3 regions of the Solibacillus cecembensis genome follow, and region 1 is predicted to be linked to each of the others. Evidence: predicted binding sites of a transcription regulator. Region 1 holds the regulator's gene; each other region holds the start of a gene.
What was found. The regulator Rex, encoded in region 1, represses fermentation and respiration genes when NADH is low (regulators of the CRP and FNR family bind a similar motif). The targets are predictions, from matches to a motif close to TTGTGAAATATTTCACAA.
Positions count from the first base shown of each region.

Region 1 (6,010 bases):
TAAGTGGTGAACCGAATTTTTTTTCTAATACAACGTTACGCCCTTTTGGTCCAAGCGTTACTTTTACAGCGTTTGCTAATTTATCAACACCAGCCGCCATTAATGAGCGTGCTTCTTCTGAAAATTTAATGTCTTTTGCCATAATCCATATACCCCCTGATTTTAATAATCTATTGTCGTTTATTTATTAACATCATATATGCAGCTAGTATGCTTTACTATATATCTAGCTGCAGTTTATTTTTGATTTGAGATTATCCGATAATTGCTAATACGTCGCTTTCACGTAAAATTAAATATTCTACGCCGTCGTATTTCACTTCTGTACCTGAGAATTTCGAGAAGATAATTTCATCGTCTACTTTTACTTCAAGTGGAGCAAGAGTGCCGTTGTCAAGAACACGACCTGTACCTACTGCTACTACTTTACCAGTTTGTGGTTTTTCCTTTGCTGAGTCAGGTAATACAATACCGAATGCAGTTTTTTCTTCTACCTCAACAAGTTCAATAATGATGCGATCTCCTAATGGTCTTAACAAGTGAAACAACCTCCTACGTTTTTAAATTTAGCACTCTCTATTAAAGAGTGCTAACACAATTATTAGTTTAATGAATTCCCTTTTTTTTTGCAAGTCAGAACTATAAAAAATTTTGTTTTATTTCCAAATTCCTCTACAATATAGTTAATCGTTGTTTTTCTCATAAATAAGAAACATTGTGTCCTTTCTTATTTGTCTGCGTCATATAACTTACTTATAAAAAAAGAAAGAAGGTTACTCATCGTGACATCCAGTTCATCATCGAAGTTCAAAGCACGAAAGACCGCGCTTTATGTGTTGATCACGTATTTCGTTTGTCTACTCTCTGTAATCGTACTCAGAATTTCCCCAGAACTTCTAGAGTATCTATTAGAGTTTATTTCAGCTCCTACGAAACAAGAACAATTAATTAAACTTTCTGCATGGTGGTCTACTGCTTCCTTCGCAGTTGCTACTCTAATTAGCTTTCTCTTAATTCAGCGTGACAAGCACTTTTGGAATATTTTCAAAGGAGAAAAGGCTTCTATTGGTGCTTCCATTGGGTGGGGAATTATCGGGTTTTTCCTTGTATTTTTCGGTCAATCCATCGGTGCTTACATCGAGCTTGCATTAGGTATTGAAATGGGTTCTGAAAATACGGCAGACATTATGACCATCACAAAAGTTGCACCAGTGATGATCATTGCCACAGTATTACTCGGTCCTATTTTAGAAGAGCTTATTTTCCGTCGTGTTATTTTTGGTTCAATTGTTCAAAATTATAATTTTTGGATAGCAAGCATTATTAGTTCTTTCGTATTTGCTGCCATTCATATGGATTTCACGCATATTATTATATATGCGATTAGCGGAATGGTTTTCGCCTTCCTTTACTACAAAACGAAACGCTTACTAACATCCATCATCGCACATGTTTTATTAAATGGCTTCGTTACAGTCGTTCAAATGTATGCAGATACATTCCAACAAATCATTGATAATGCACCAAAGTGACTTTCAATCCGTTTTCATCACTAAAAAACGCTATCTCCTTATATTGGGAAATAGCGTTTTTATATGGTTTAAGAAATATTTAGTTATTCATTTGTTCCATTTGCCTACGTTGTTCCTCTAGTAATTGCTCTACTTGCATCGTTTGTGCAGCCTCTTGTTCCTCACGAATTCGTCGCTCCTCTGCCTCGACAAACTTGCGATAGCCGACGCGAGAAATCACAATACTCACTTCATAAAGAATAAATAATGGCACAGCTACGATTAAGTTTGATATAAAATCGGGCGGTGCTAAAAATGCAGCTAGTACAAATAAGACAAAGTACGAGTACTTACGGAACTTGACCATTAGTTCTGGATTCAATATGCCAATACGCGCTAAAAATAACGTGACGACAGGTAGTTGAAACACGATTCCAAACGGCACAACTAATGAAAACAGGAAATTAAAATATTCATTAATCCCAATAGTTTGCGTAATGCTTAAGTCGTTCGATAGTTTCATCATAAAATTCATCACATAAGGGAATAACACAAAGTATGAAAAACTAATCCCTGCAATAAATAATAGGAATGAATACGGGATATATTTGAGTGTCGCTTTACGCTCGGTTTCATGTAGGCCTGGTGTAATAAATGACCAAAGCTGATACAGTAATACAGGCGACGTAAAGACAAAAGACACAACAAACATTACTTTTAAAAATACCGCTAAAGGATCTGTCGGGTTAAAACCATGCAACTCAAATTGTGAAGCTTCATCACTATGCTGAATAAAGTGAATAATGGGCTCCGTTACAAAAAAACCACCAATCAAAGCAAGAATAAAGAAAATCGCTGTAACAAACAAGCGACTTCTTAATTCATTCAAATGTTCTATTACAGTTCTTTCTTCTGGATTCATTTTAAGACATCCTTAATTTACTTAGCTTGATTATTTTCGTTATCTTTATGTTCGATAACGGTAGCATTATTCTTCTTAACATCATCATCGTCTTCGCCCAAGCCTTTTGTCGCATTTTTGAATTCACGAAGCGTCGAACCCATTGCTTTACCTAACTCTGGTAACTTTTTTGGTCCGAAAATTAAAATTGCAACGACTCCTATAATAACTAGGCTTACTGGTCCAATCGCATTTAAATGCACAACCACGACAGCCACCTCCTCTATTATATGTACATTTTACCGTATCTATATCTTTTTGGCTAATAGTATTCATGAACAATTTGTTACTGATTTGAATTACGTACTAAATAAATGAGCGCTTGTAATTCCACGGATAAATCAATATTCATTAACTTAATTGTATCCGGAACAGCTAAACGAACCGGGGTGAAATTTAAAATTCCCTTTGCATTCATTTTAACGAGGCGGTCCGCCATATTTTGAGCAGAGCGTGACGATACCGTTAAAATAGCCAGTTCTGCACTAAATTCTTCATACATTTCCTCTAAACGATCTGGATGAAATACAGGAATATCACTAATCGTCGTTCCTTCATATGGCGCTTTTGTATCAAATGCAACAACAATTCGCGTATTATGATTCTTTTGGAAGTTGTATTTAAGTAAACCATGTCCTAAGTTTCCGACACCAATTAGTGCAACATTCATTGCCTCATCTTGGTCTAGTGTTTTACGGAAAAATTCGAGTAAGTGCTGTACTTCATAGCCGTAACCCTTTTTTCCAAGAGCACCAAAATAAGAAAAATCACGTCGAATGGTTGCAGAATCTATTTTCATTGCATCACTTAATTCCTGTGATGAAATTCGTTTCTTGCCTTCATTTGCAAAATTTTGCAAAAATCGATAATACAGAGGAAGTCTTTTCGTAGTTGCTTGTGGAATTTTTGTTTCTGGTTTCACACATTCTCCTCCTACATACTTTTGGAAATCGTTATAATCTTACTAAACCTATCGCCACAAGTAAAGTATCCACCGTTGCGTGTCCCCTCTTCATCCGATAAACTAGAGGGAAGAAATAGAGGTGTAAATATGATTACATTACAAGTAAATCAATTATATAAATCTTTTATTACCGACGAAATTTTAAGCGGTGTAAAGTTAGAAGTTCAGCATCGTGACCGCGTTGCACTCGTAGGACGTAACGGTGCCGGGAAATCAACTTTATTAAAAATTATTGCTGGGCAGATGAGCTATGATTCGGGTGAAATCATTATTCCAAAAGGCGTGCAGGTTGGCTATTTAGAGCAGCATGCGAAAATTGATTCCGAGCTGACAATTTGGGACGAAATGATGACCATTTTCAGCGTATTACGTGGACAAGAGCAAAAGTTGCGCCAATTAGAACAGCAAATGGCCGACCCAAGTATTTATGAAAATACCGAGCTTTATGCACGTGTAATGGCCGATTATGATCAGCTACAGCACGATTTCAAAGAAGCAGGTGGCTATCAATACGAGGCGGATACACGCTCGATTTTACATGGGATGCAGTTTTTCCCTGAAGATTATCCGAAACCCATTCAGTCACTTTCTGGTGGTCAGCGTACCCGCTTAGCATTAGCCAAATTATTACTTTCAAAGCCAGATTTACTCATTTTGGACGAGCCTACGAACCATTTAGATATCGAGACACTTTCTTGGCTAGAAGGCTTTTTAAAAGGCTATGAAGGCGCGATTTTAATCGTTTCGCATGACCGTTACTTCTTAGATCAAGTCGTATCTATTGTTTACGAAATATCCCGAACAAAAGCGTCAAAATTTACAGGGAACTATAGCGCTTATTTAGATGAAAAAGCGAAAAATTATGAACGTGATTTAAAAATGTTCGAACGTCAAGTTGATGAAAAGGCGAAACTCGAAACATTTATTCAAAAAAATCTCGCACGTGCCTCAACAACCAAAATGGCGCAATCTCGTCGCAAAGTGCTTGAAAAAACAGACTGGATGGACTCTCCTGATGGCGATGAGAAAAGTGCAAATTTCGGCTTTTCGATTGAGCGCCAAAGTGGGAACGATGTATTATCGATTGACGAGTTGGCAGTCGGTTATACCGATAAGGAGATTTCTAAAAATATTCAGCTACGCGTATTCCGCGAAGACCGCATCGCACTTGTCGGTCCAAACGGTGTTGGAAAGTCGACATTACTTAAAACGATTGTAAAAGATTTAGCCGCGCTCGCTGGTGACATTCGCTACGGCACAAATGTGCAAATTAGCTATTATGATCAAGAGCAAGCAAAGCTTCATTCGAATAAGCCTGTACTAAACGAACTATGGGATGAGTGGCCTTTAATGAATGAAAAGGATATTCGCAACATTTTAGGGCGCTTTTTATTTAGTGGGGATGATGTGGCCAAGCACGTCAATTCATTATCAGGTGGCGAAAAAGCACGACTCGCTTTAGCTAAATTAATGATGCAAAAAGCTAATTTCCTTGTACTGGACGAGCCTACCAACCATTTGGACTTAGATAGCAAGGAAGTTCTAGAAAATGCGTTAATTGATTATCCTGGAACATTACTTTTCGTTTCGCATGACCGTTATTTCATTAATCGTATCGCTACAAAAGTAGTAGAGCTATCTGGCACAGGTTCCTTCGAATATTTAGGGGACTACGATTATTATTTGGAGAAAAAACAAGAGCTTGAAGAATTAGCTGCAATGAAAGCTGCCGCGCTAGAAGCAAAAAATGTCACTGCTCCAGCTACGAAAACGACTTCTATGATTGATAAGGACGCGAAAAAACGCGAACGTCAAATCCGTCGTTCTATTGAGGAAATCGAAAAAAATATGATGACCCTCGATGAATCCATTGTGCTATTTGAGGAACAATTATGCGACCCAGAAATTTTTTCTGACCATGAAAAAACACTGGCCATTCAAACAGAGTTGAATGACACAAAAGAACAGCATGATACACTTGAAATGGAATGGCTCGAACTAAGCGAAGAACTCGAAAATTTATAAACTACTAAAAAAGGAGAACGTTGCATACATTATGCCAACGTTCTCCTTTTAATCTTCACTCATTGGACGCAATTACACCAAGCTGTAATTGGTTATTTTACATGAAAGCCCTTTAACATTTGTAACTTTTGATAAGCCGTATACGCTCCGTAAGCCCAGCCAAAGAATACAGTTGTTAATGTAGCAATAATTAAGTTTAGTAATGTATAAATTGGCTTCATCGGTGAACGGAATTTCCGTAAACGAAATGGCTGACGGTCCCCTTTGCGAATACTATTAAAAATATCGACGATTTGACGTCGCCCGTATACAATCGCAAGTGGATAACAACTAATCGCCGCTAACAAAAATAACCCATTAAAGGATGCTACATATAGTCCTAATTGCACCAAGTTTAACAGAAACAGAACAACGATTGCCAATAGCACACCACCAATCAAAAGCATTCGCATCTTATTACGTTCTTTTAAATAATTCATACAAGAACCTCCTTTTATTGTGTGTGAGCTGATCTTCTCTTATAAACTATTATTCCATTTGATTTACTAT
Region 1 is NZ_JBNNMF010000021.1:69,883-75,892, forward strand. It holds gene groL (chaperonin GroEL) at 1-142, opposite strand, end outside; gene groES (co-chaperone GroES) at 255-539, opposite strand; gene ACQKIH_RS17190 (CPBP family intramembrane glutamic endopeptidase) at 783-1,532, shown strand; gene tatC (twin-arginine translocase subunit TatC) at 1,612-2,433, opposite strand; gene ACQKIH_RS17200 (twin-arginine translocase TatA/TatE family subunit) at 2,451-2,681, opposite strand; gene ACQKIH_RS17205 (redox-sensing transcriptional repressor Rex) at 2,759-3,394, opposite strand; gene ACQKIH_RS17210 (ABC-F family ATP-binding cassette domain-containing protein) at 3,524-5,461, shown strand; gene ACQKIH_RS17215 (hypothetical protein) at 5,554-5,940, opposite strand.

Region 2 (6,010 bases), on a different contig from region 1:
TCCCCCTATTGTCCCGAACACTTTCTCATGTTAAATTGAAGTAATAATCGATTCATTGCAAATGTTTCGTAAATTCAAAAAGGAAGTGTTCTTTCATGTCACAACGTTCAATTGATACAAAATTAGTTCAGCTTGGCAATTTAAGCGATCCGAAAACAGGTGCGGTGAACCCACCGATTTATATGTCGACTGCGTATAAGCATGCAGGAATTGGTGAATCAACAGGTTATGATTATTCACGTACAAAAAATCCAACACGTGAACTGTTGGAACGTGGCATGGCAGATTTAGAAAGTGGCGATGCTGGATTTGCATGTAGCTCTGGGATGGCGGCTGTGCAATTAGTTCTTTCTATTTTCAAACCAAACGATGAAATTATCGTACCGGACGATTTATACGGTGGTACTTACCGATTATTTAAAACATACGCAGAAAACTACAACATCCGTCCTGTTTATAACGCCTTTGTTAATTTAAATGAAGTGGGATCATTAATTACAGAAAATACGAAAGCGTTATTCATTGAAACACCGACAAATCCGTTAATGCAGGAAATTGATTTAGTCGCTTATGCCGAGTTAGCGAAAAAGCATGACCTGTTGTTAATTGTTGATAATACGTTCTATACACCATATTTCCAACGCCCGATTGAATTAGGCGCGGATATTGTATTACATAGTGCAACAAAATATATTGGTGGTCATAATGATGTGCTTGCAGGAATTGTTGTTGCCAAAGGGGCAGAACTTTGTGACAAGCTGGCATTTATGCATAACGGAATGGGCTTAGTGCTATCACCGATGGATTCTTGGCTTTTAATTCGCGGATTAAAAACATTGCATTTACGCTTAAAGCAACATGATGTAAATGGTAAAAAAATCGCTGCTTATTTAGCTACTGAACAACTTGTAACGGATGTTTTATATACAGGTAAAGGTGGCATGCTGTCATTCCGAGTGAAGGATGCCGCGATGGTTAATCCATTTTTAAAAGCGATGCAGCTTATTACATTTGCTGAAAGTTTAGGTGGTGTGGAAAGCTTCATCACGTACCCTGCAACGCAAACGCATGCGGACATTCCATATGAAGAACGTGTCGCGCGCGGTGTTTGTGACCGACTACTACGCTTTTCGATTGGCGTTGAGGAAGCGGACGATTTAATTGCTGACTTACAGCAAGTCTTTGATACATTGCGAGGTGAATTCGCATGAATAATCGCATCGAAACCGCGTTAATTCATGGTGCTGTTCGTGAAGGCTTCGCGGATAAAAAAGGTGCAGTCAATGTCCCAATGTATTTATCCTCAACATTCCATCAAGAATCAATCGATGAATTTGGCGAATATGACTATGCCCGTTCTGGCAATCCAACAAGAGCAGCCCTTGAAAAAGCGATTGCTGAACTTGAAGGTGGTCACCGCGGATTTGCATTTGCAACTGGGATGGCGGCTGTATCTGCCTGCTTTATGATTTTATCTGCTGGCGACCATATTGTCATTACCGAGGATGTATATGGTGGTACATACCGCTTTGTGACGAAAGTATTGCCGCGCTTTGGCATTACGCATACATTTGTAGACTTTACAGATATTGAAGCAATCAAAGCAGCAGTAAAACCGGAAACGAAGCTGATTTATCTCGAAACTCCTTCTAATCCAACACTTGGCATTACGGATATTCGAGCAGTTGTTGATATCGCAAAGGCGAACGGTGCAATGACGTTTTTAGATAATACATTTATGACACCGCTTCATCAACGTTCACTCGAAATGGGTGTAGATGTGGTCATTCATTCGGCAACGAAGTTTTTATCAGGTCATTCTGACATCCTTGCGGGACTTGTAGTAGCAAAAGATGAGGCGCTTGCTGATCGTATTTATTTCATCCAAAACTCTTTTGGCTCTGTTTTAGGTGTACAAGATTGCTATACTCTCATCCAAAATATGAAAACTACCGCTGTGCGTTTTAATGAGGAATCGCGTGTAGCTATGCGCATCGCTGAATTTTTAGAAGCGCAGCCACTTGTAGAAAACGTTTATTATCCTGGGTTAAAATCACATCCAGGCTATGAAATTCATGCAAGCCAGAGTACATCTGCTGGTGCAGTGCTATCGTTTACTTTACCGAGCTATACGATAGCAAAAGTTTTCGTTGAAGCCATGAAAATCCCAGTATTCGCAGTGAGCCTTGGCGGAGTTGAATCGATTTTATCGTACCCTGCGAAAATGAGTCACGCGGCAATGGAACCAGAGGAACGTGCGAAACGCGGTATTACAGACGGTCTTCTACGTTTTTCAGTCGGATTAGAAAATGAAGACGATTTACTAGAAGATTTTAAACAAGCATTGGAAAAGGCTCAAGCTGCTCGCTGAATTTTTTTAGTTAAATGCCCTATTACTCCTAATAAAACCAGGTAGCTTCTTGCCTGGTTTTTTCTTATGCGCGATTTTTGCTGTTATTTCCTATAAAATAACTGCGGCTATCCATCATTTTTCATTTTCTATCCGTCACTGTTCCCTTTCTATCCGTCTCCCCTATAAAAAATCACTGAATCTCCCCCTTCTTTAGCTTTTTTGTGTTTAATCTATCTAAAAGAGTGAAATAAATAACAATAATGCTTTATTTAGGGGGAATAGAATGCGCCAGTTTCAAAAATGGATTCCATCAATGAAAAATTACCGTTTGACGCTCATGTTTATTGCCCTACTGCTTGGACTCGCGATTGTTTTACAAGCATATAGCATCATTCAAATTGTGGATTCTGTATTTATTCAAAAATCCGCTTTTACAGCCGTTTTACCATATGTATACGGACTGCTTTTGGCGATTTCACTTCGGGTTACATCTAATTATTTTCTTCATTGGACAGGTAATCAACTTTCCGCACATGTTAAAAAATCGATACGCGCCCAGCTCCTCACTCGCTGGGGTCAAGATTCCATTGAAAATATAAAATTACAGCAAACGGGCTATCAAGTTTCGTTATTCGTCGACACGGTTGATGAGCTCGACGCCTATTTTCGGGAATATATACCGCAAACAATGAAAACGTTCGTTGTGCCATTGTTTTTATTAATTGCCGTATTTTTTGCCCATCCAATGAGCGCGGTCATTTTGCTCATAACGGCACCGTTTATTCCTCTTTCTTATATTATTATCGGTGTACAAACGAAAAGAAAATCGGAACAACAGCTTGAAAATATGAATCGCTTTTCTGGAAAATTTTTAGATGTTTTACAAGGTTTACAGACGCTGAAGCTTTTTTCACAAAGCGCAAAACAACGAAATATTTTACAACATTACAATACACGCTTTATGGAAACGACACTCGATGTGTTAAAAATTGCGTTTGCATCAACGCTGTTTATCGAACTTATCACTACGCTTGGTGTCGGGCTTGTCGCACTTGAAATCGGCTTTCAAATGATTGTATTTGAGACGCTCGGCTTTGCTGCAGCATTTTTCGTTTTAACATTAGCACCTGAATTTTACAGCTCTTTAAAGGAATTAGGTACTGCGTTTCATGCTGGGAAAGGCAGCCTTGGCGCAATGCAGCTCATTCAAACAGAGCTTGAAAAAGAGGTGCAGACAGTCACATGGGGACAACAATCAATCACGCCCGCCCCTGCTCTTGCACTACAAGGTGCCGAGTATCGTTATCCAGATGGGACTACGATTGGACCAATTACTATCGACATTCCAGCAAAGAAAACGGTGGCCATTATCGGACCGACTGGACATGGCAAAACAACCGTCTTAAATATGCTATCAAGCGCAGTGGAACTAACGCACGGCTCTCTCTTCATAAACGGCATCGCTCGCACCGAATGCAGTGAACAAAGCTGGTATGCGCAAATGACGATGATTTCACAACATCCGTACGTATTTGCTGGTACACTGCGAGACAATTTGACGATGGGAAAAACCATTGACGATGAGGCGATTTGGCATGCATTACAAAAAGCGCAATTAGGCAATTGGTTTACTTCCTTACAAGATGGTTTCCATACGAAAATTGGGGAAGCAGGTCGCGGACTATCTGGTGGGGAAAAACAGCGGATTGCCATTGCTCGTGCTTTTATTCATCAGCCTACCGTCGTGTTTTTCGACGAACCTACTGCTGGACTCGATGTGTTAACTGAGCAGCTCATTGCCCATGCGATTCAAACTTTAAAATCTCATGCAACCGTCATTCTCGTAACCCACCGCTTCGAAACATTGCAACATGCCGATCTTCTATACATTTTGGAAAATGGCACCATTCATGCGAGCGGTACACCTGAAGCATTGCAACACGAACGGTATTTTGAGGCGATGAAAAAAGGAGGTTTGCCCGATGCAAGAGCTTTATGAAATGATTTGGCATGAGAAAAAAGAGATGCTACTCGCGTTAATTGCGGGTACGATAAGCGGCTTAACAGCGGTTGCCCTTTTTGCACAAAGCGGTTTTCTTATTTCAAAAGCAGCCTTAATGCCACCGTTTTATGTCATATTAATTTTAACTGCCTTTTTGAAAATATTTGGTGTCGCAAAATCGACGAGCAAATATGCAGAGCATTATATTTCGCATCGCGTGACATTTTCCCTTTTATCCGCCATTCGAATGCGTTTTTTTGACCGGTTAGAGCCCATTGCCAATCAGTTATTTTTACATTATCAAAGTGGTGAATTGTTAGCTCGTATTACGAATGATGTCACGACGCTTCAAAACTTCTTTTTACGTGTCGTTTATCCACCGCTCGTTGCGTTGCTTGTATTTTTGGGGACCGTCATTTTCACGGCATTTTTCTCGATTTGGATAGCCTTGCTGTTAGTACTTGGATTTTTATTAGTGGCTGTCATTATTCCAACGCTTTTAATCGCAAGGAAAACACAACCTGCCCCCTATAAACGCGAACTCCTGACCGATACAACTGAGTTTTTATACGGCTTTCGCGAATTGAAAAATCATCATTTAGATGCGCAAAAAAGCAAAGAGCTACTGCGTTTAAGTGATGCGTATACCGATGAAGTGAGAAAGGAGCAGCAAGCTCTCGTCCGTATGCAGCTATACAATCAAAGCGCCTCATTGTTGACGGTATTTCTAATCGTGACAATCGGTGCGTATTTTGTGACAACGAACGAGCTGGACGGACTGTATTTGGCGATGCTATTATTAATCGCGCTCACTGTATTTGAAACCGCGATTCCATTAGCTACTGTGCCGCATCATTATAAAGGTGCAACACAAGCGATGATACGTTTGCAAGATGTGACATCACACCCCACAGCAAATACAAAGCCGTTACCACTTTCAAATGATTTCACAATACAATCAAAAAATGTGCATTTTTCCTATGCACAGTTCAATAAGCCAATTTTAAAAGATATCCAATTTACGATACAATCAGGTGAAAAAATTGCGATTGTCGGTCCGAGTGGCTCAGGGAAATCCACTCTTTTTCAATTGCTTATAAAAGGACTAGATCCAACTAGTGGACAACTTTTAATTGGTGGGCAACCTATTGCTATGATTGAAGCCGATTCGTTATGGTCACAGATGAGCGTGCAACTGCAACATAATCACTTTTTCTCGGGGACGATTCGTGACAATCTTTTACTTGCCAATGACCAGGCAACCGACGAACTGCTTATCGAAGCGTTAAAGCATGCGCGGCTACCAAAAAGCTTGGATGACGCCATTTTAGAAAAGGGCGAAAATTTATCCGGTGGTGAACGTCAACGCCTCGCGTTTGCACGTGTGCTTTTGAAAAATGGTGCCATTTGGCTATTAGATGAGCCATTTACAAGCTTAGATACTCAAACAGAACGCGCCCTCTTCCATGAATTGCTCATAAGTCCCGAATCACGGACTGTTGTTTTAATTACACATAAGCTAGACGGATTAGAAAAAATGGATCGAATTTTCGTTATGCAAGATGGACAACTAGTAGAATCCGGCTCCTTTGAACAACTTTTACTAGCGAAAGGTTTATTTTATGAAATGAAGCATATTCATATGTTCGATGATT
Region 2 is NZ_JBNNMF010000006.1:155,610-161,619, reverse strand. It holds gene ACQKIH_RS07570 (methionine biosynthesis PLP-dependent protein) at 96-1,211, shown strand; gene ACQKIH_RS07565 (aminotransferase class I/II-fold pyridoxal phosphate-dependent enzyme) at 1,208-2,371, shown strand; gene cydD (thiol reductant ABC exporter subunit CydD) at 2,637-4,352, shown strand; gene cydC (thiol reductant ABC exporter subunit CydC) at 4,336-6,010, shown strand, end outside.
Region 2: the regulator Rex is predicted to act here: its motif matches at 2,594-2,611, upstream of cydD (thiol reductant ABC exporter subunit CydD).

Region 3 (6,010 bases), on a different contig from region 1:
AAACGAACACCTATGTTTTTAGGGAAATAAAATCAAAAAAAAAGTATCTCGCTAAATAGACGAGATACTTTTATTTTACAGTTGTCTGTAATTCGTTTAAACGTGGAATAAAATTAACTTGCCTGTTGAATTAACTAAACGATGCGCCTTTTCAGAAATGCCATTATCGTCAATTTGTTTCTGTCCTTCAATTTTTGCAGTTTCATCGTTTGCAAAAGTCCATACTTCATCAAATAAAGTTTCTCCAGTTTTTTCAAATGCAGTAAAACGATAATTTTCCATGTAAACCACCCTTTTTAAGCAAGATAAGATTAATTATACACGAAATTATTAGATAATTCACGAAGTAATATACAAGATTTAGTAAATAAATAGAATTTAAGGCATGTTTATGTACGGAGTTGTAACCTTTTTTATCGTAAACTAAACATAAAGCATGTTACAATAAATAGTAATAGAGTATAAAGGAGTGATTGCTTGTGAATGGAATTACAAAACTCCAGCCTGGTGAACAAGTGGACCAATTTTTATTAATTAAAGAGGCAAAAAAAGGAGTCACGACTGTTGGAAAGCCATTTATGTCTCTTGTTTTGCAAGATCGCAGTGGAGATATCGAGGCCAAACTTTGGGATATAAATGAAGAGCATGAAAATTTATACCGCGCACAAATCATCGTAAAAGTAGGCGGAGAAATTCACGATTACCGTGGGAAAAATCAACTTAGAATTAAACAAATTCGTCCTGTACGAGAAGATGAAGGGGTTCAAATTAGTGATTTATTACCAACATCAGCTGTACCAAAAGAGGAATTATACGAGCAGTTAACACAATTCTTCTTCCAAATTCAAAACCCAAATATTTCACGTATTACACGTCATATTATGAAAAAGCATTACGACAGTTTAATCATTTTCCCTGCTGCAACTAAAAATCATCATGATTATGCATCAGGTTTACTTGATCATGTTGTTTCAATGCTAAAATTAAGTAGCGCAATTTGTGACCTATATCCAACATTGAATCGTGATTTATTATATGCGGGTGTCATTTTACATGATATTGGTAAAGTAATAGAGTTATCAGGACCTGTGGGCACTGCCTACACAGTGGAAGGAAACTTATTAGGGCATATTTCGATTATGGTCAATGAGATTGGACTTACGGCAACTGAGCTGAAAATTGAAGGTGAAGAAGTGATGTTACTTCAACATTTAGTGTTATCTCACCATGGTAAAGAAGAATGGGGTAGCCCGAAAAAGCCAATGATTCAAGAAGCGGAAATTTTACATTATATTGATAATATTGATGCGAAAATGAATATGCTAACGCGTGCACTTGATAAAGCGAAGCCAGGCGAATTTACAGAGCGTCTATTCCCATTAGATAACCGTTCGTTTTATAAGCCTACGATTTAATCGACAAGAGAAAAGGACATCCACGATTTTACTATGTGGATGTCCTTTTCATATTTGGTGATTATTGATTGTCCTGTTGGAATTTTACCATGAAGTCTGCTAATGCTTGGCAAGTTTCTACTGGTACAGAATTGTATGCAGATGCGCGGCAGCCGCCTACTGAACGGTGACCATTTAAGCCAACAAAACCTGCTTCTTTTGCTTCAGCTAAGAATTTTTTTTCTAAAGCTTCATCTGCTACGCGGAATGTAATGTTCATCAATGAACGAGAATCTTCCGTTGCATGACCATAATAGAAGCCATTTGACTGATCGATTGCATCGTAAATTAATTTTGCTTTTTCTTCATTGCGTTTTTCGATCGTATCTACGCCACCTTGTTCTTCAACCCATTTCAATACTTCACCAAGCATATAAATACCGAATGTTGGTGGTGTATTGTATAAAGAATTGTTTGCAACATGTGTATCGTATTTTAACATTGTTGGGATGTTCGGATTTGCTTTTTCTAGGAAGTCTTTACGGATGATCACAACAGTGACACCAGAAGGACCTAGATTTTTTTGAGCGCCCGCATAAATCATCGCGAAATTCGAAATGTCTACTTTTTTAGATAAAATATCAGAAGACATATCAGCGATTAATGGCACATCACCCGTTGTCGGGAATGTTTTCCACTGCGTACCGAAAATCGTGTTGTTTGAAGTTAAGTGAACATATGCTGCATTTTGCTCTACTTGGATTTCTTCAACTGTTGGAATGTTTTTATAGTTATTTGCTTTAGTACTTGCAGCTTCAACGGGTGTACCGAAAAATTTAGCTTCTTTAAAAGCTTTTTCTGACCAAGCACCTGTTTGAATATAACTTGCTTTTTGGTCTTGCGCTAGGAAGTTCATAGGAATCATCGTAAATTGAAGGCTTGCTCCACCTTGTAGGAATAGCACTTCATAGTTTTCTGGAATGTCATAAAGTTTGCGTAAGCGAGCAATTGCCTCGTTATGAACCGCTTCAAATGTAGCACTACGGTGGCTTAACTCCATTACAGACATACCTGTTTCTTTAAAATCAACAAGTTCCGCCTGTGCTTTTTGTAATACTTCAAGTGGTAATGCTGATGGACCTGCATTAAAGTTATATGCGCGATTTGATGTTACTGTCATTGGAAACACTCCTTGTGTAATTAATAAATACTACCTTGATATTATACTCTTTTCATGAATATGTGGGAAAATTCACGAAATTCTTTTTAGAAAGCACATAAAAGAGAATAATGAATGTTAAGTATACGAATTTCTGAACAAATATACAATAAAACGTTCGTGTTTTAATGAAAAACAATACGCTAAATTTTATAAATAATTCAAAAAATGGCGAAAAGGTGAATATTCATATATTTCACACTGGAAATGAGGTACATACATTCCATGATTATATTGTTATAATCTTGATGAATACATCGTAATAATGAGGTGGTCTACTAATGACTGAAACTTTCCACGCTATTGCAACGATAGCTGAGAAAAAAGCACAAACGGTTCGTACGTCAAAGTTCGGTTTTTTAATGCTCGCATTTTATGGGGGACTATTTATTGGATTTGGCATTATCACATTTATTGTCATTGGAGGATTGTTATCACCGACCAATGTACCGAGTATGAAAATTATTCAAGGGTTAGCATTTGGTGTAGCGCTTTGTATGGTGACGCTTAGTGGGGCGGATTTATTTACAGGAAATAATTTGGTTATGTCCATTGGAACGTTAGAAAAAAGGACAAGCGTATTAGATTTAATCAATGTATGGACATATAGTTATGTTGGCAATTTTATCGGTTCTATTATTTGTGCGTGGCTATTTTTTATGTCGGGTATGGCAATAGGGGAGACCGCCAATTTTGTTGAAAAAGTTACAACGGCAAAAATGTCAGCACCTGCGATGGAGCTGTTCTTTCGAGGAATTTTATGTAATGCCCTCGTTTGTGTAGCCGTATGGTGCACGTATCGCTTAAAAAGTGAAGCTGCTAAAATTATGATTATCTTTTGCTGTATTTTCCCGTTTATTATGTCGGGCTTTGAACATAGCATCGCCAATATGACTTTGTTTTCATTAGCGTTTATGATCCCACATGGGGAGGCAATTACCTTTAGCGGTGCGCTGCATAATTTAGTGCCGGTTACTGCGGGGAATATTGTCGGAGGTGCGGTTGTTTTAGGATTAGGGTTATGGCTAACGGAGCAAGGGAAGCGTAATGTAGATTAAAAATGGCTCAATTATACTAAGTTTTGAGCGAAAAAGGTACATTAAGAAGCATCGACTTGTTATTGCTTTGTAAGTATGACAGTATAGAGGAAATATTGACTGGAGGTTAGGATTATGGAGAAACTACCAAGTTGCCCGAGTTGTGGCTCAGAATATACGTATGAAGATGGACAAATGTTCGTTTGTCCTGAATGTGCACATGAATGGTCACAAACGGAAGAAGCTGTTGAAGAAGGGCTAGTCGTTCGTGATGCTAATGGGAATTTATTAGTAGATGGTGATAACGTAACGGTTATTAAAGATTTAAAAGTAAAAGGTAGTTCATCTACGCTAAAAATTGGCACACGTGTAAAGGGAATTCGCTTAGTTGAAGGCGATCATAACATAGATTGTAAAATTGATGGTTTCGGTGCGATGAAGTTAAAATCGGAATTCGTTAAGAAGAACTAAAAAAGAATAAAAGACAGCCATGGTTTTTTTATTGACCAAAGGCTGTCTTTTTTTATGACTAATTATTTTGTTTCAATGCCAGAAAATGCATTTTTTAAGTCCGCGTCGTTCACTTTAATTTCCGCTTCTTTAAGTAATTGTGCTACTTTTGTATCCCAGTCGCCTTTAGAAGCTGCAATTGATTCACGGATTTCTTCTTTTTTATCTTCTAAAGTTCCGAAATCTTTCACATCGCGCTTCTCTGTTACTTGGATAATGTGGAAGCCGTTAACCGTTTGAACGGGCTCACTAATTTTATTTACTTCAAGTGCATATGCAGCGTCATTGAATTCAGGAACCATCATTCCAACTGTAAACCAGCCTAAATCGCCGCCTTTTTCAGCTGAACCTGGATCTTTTGAGTATTCTTTTGCTACTGCAGCAAAATCTTCACCCGCGTTAATTTTTTTAGCAACTTCTTTTGCTGTTGCTTCATCTTCAACTAAAATATGACGAGCATTTAATTCTTGTTTAGCTTGGTCATAATAAGCTTGAATTTCTTTATCTGTTACTTCAACATCCGCTATTGCCTTTTTTTGTAAAAGACTGAAGCGGATATTTGTTTTTAAGCCTTCCTCAGTTAAGTTAGCTTGTGCTAAAGCTGCTTCTAAGCCTTCGCCAAGTTGTTCTTTAACAGTTTTGAACTCTTCTTCAATTTCTTCTTTAGTTACTTTATATTTATCATTTAAAATTTTCTCAATTACTACTTGTTGTAATAATTGATCACCAGCGATTTCTTTAATTTGATTGTAAAAGTCTTCTTGAGTAATGTCGCCAACATTTGTTGAGACAACTACCTCATCGCCAGGATTACTACAAGCTGCTAAACCGATTGAAGCAGCTAATGTTAATGCAAAAAGTGATTTTTTCATTTTTTCTTACGCTCCTAACTTTCTATGAATGCATTAGTTACTATAACATAAACGATTAAAAAACAAAATGGTTCCATACAAGTAATAGCCTAAGTTTTACCAAGCAATGTGCATACGATAGATGATAGATAGGGGGTGACGTGATGGGTGGCGGAGGCTATAATGGTTCAGGTTCAGGCTTTGCACTATTAGTCGTATTGTTCATTTTATTGATTATCGTAGGTGCAGCGTTTATTTACTAATTAAAAATGGATTGACATAGTAAATGATGGTTCTACAATTTAAAAAAATTGAGGAATAACCATTTTAATTGACATTGGTAAATGAGAGATGCAAAAAAGGTGCTCACTATAGCGTGTGCACCTTTTTTATTATTATACGGCCATTAAAACTTCTACATATAGACAAATCAATAAAATCGTAATGAGTACATTGATCGTACGGAATATTTTCGGCTGCTTTTCTTCAGGAATATCTTTTTGAATACAAAGAGCAGCTGTCATCCGATTAATTTGGAATAAGTATAAAATCGAAAATAGAATGACAATTAGTAATAGCAAATTTACTCCTCCCCCTTACAACCTTAAATTTAAAGATGTGTATGAATTCCCCTTTATAAATTTAAGGGGACAAGAATTTCATAGCCTCTAGGTGTTTCCTCGATTATAGCATTCTTTGGCGCGGACATTAAATGTTTAACATATAAAATATCCATTAAACAAATGCTACAATGAAAAGCCAATAAAAAACTAAAATAATGGGCGTATTGCGGAACGTACAAGCCGCCAATTATAAGAGCAGTGTTAATTAACATAAACGGTGTGAGCAATGTAAATAAATACATTTTTTTAGAAATACTCTGTTGCAACTGCATATGAATAATCGGAATGAAAATGTATCGTATTTTAAAGTGAAAAACAACCGATTTTCGGTATTTAAATAAAGCGAAATAATGAAGTGCTTTATGAATTGGGTAAA
Region 3 is NZ_JBNNMF010000028.1:4,918-10,927, reverse strand. It holds gene ACQKIH_RS19340 (enoyl-CoA hydratase) at 1-30, shown strand, start outside; gene ACQKIH_RS19335 (YhzD family protein) at 97-282, opposite strand; gene yhaM (3'-5' exoribonuclease YhaM) at 480-1,415, shown strand; gene serC (3-phosphoserine/phosphohydroxythreonine transaminase) at 1,477-2,574, opposite strand; gene ACQKIH_RS19320 (formate/nitrite transporter family protein) at 2,895-3,671, shown strand; gene ACQKIH_RS19315 (zinc ribbon domain-containing protein YjdM) at 3,786-4,121, shown strand; gene ACQKIH_RS19310 (peptidylprolyl isomerase) at 4,184-5,032, opposite strand; gene ACQKIH_RS19305 (YjcZ family sporulation protein) at 5,176-5,274, shown strand; gene ACQKIH_RS19300 (hypothetical protein) at 5,407-5,592, opposite strand; gene ACQKIH_RS19295 (DUF3267 domain-containing protein) at 5,646-6,010, opposite strand, start outside.
Region 3: the regulator Rex is predicted to act here: its motif matches at 2,635-2,652, upstream of ACQKIH_RS19320 (formate/nitrite transporter family protein).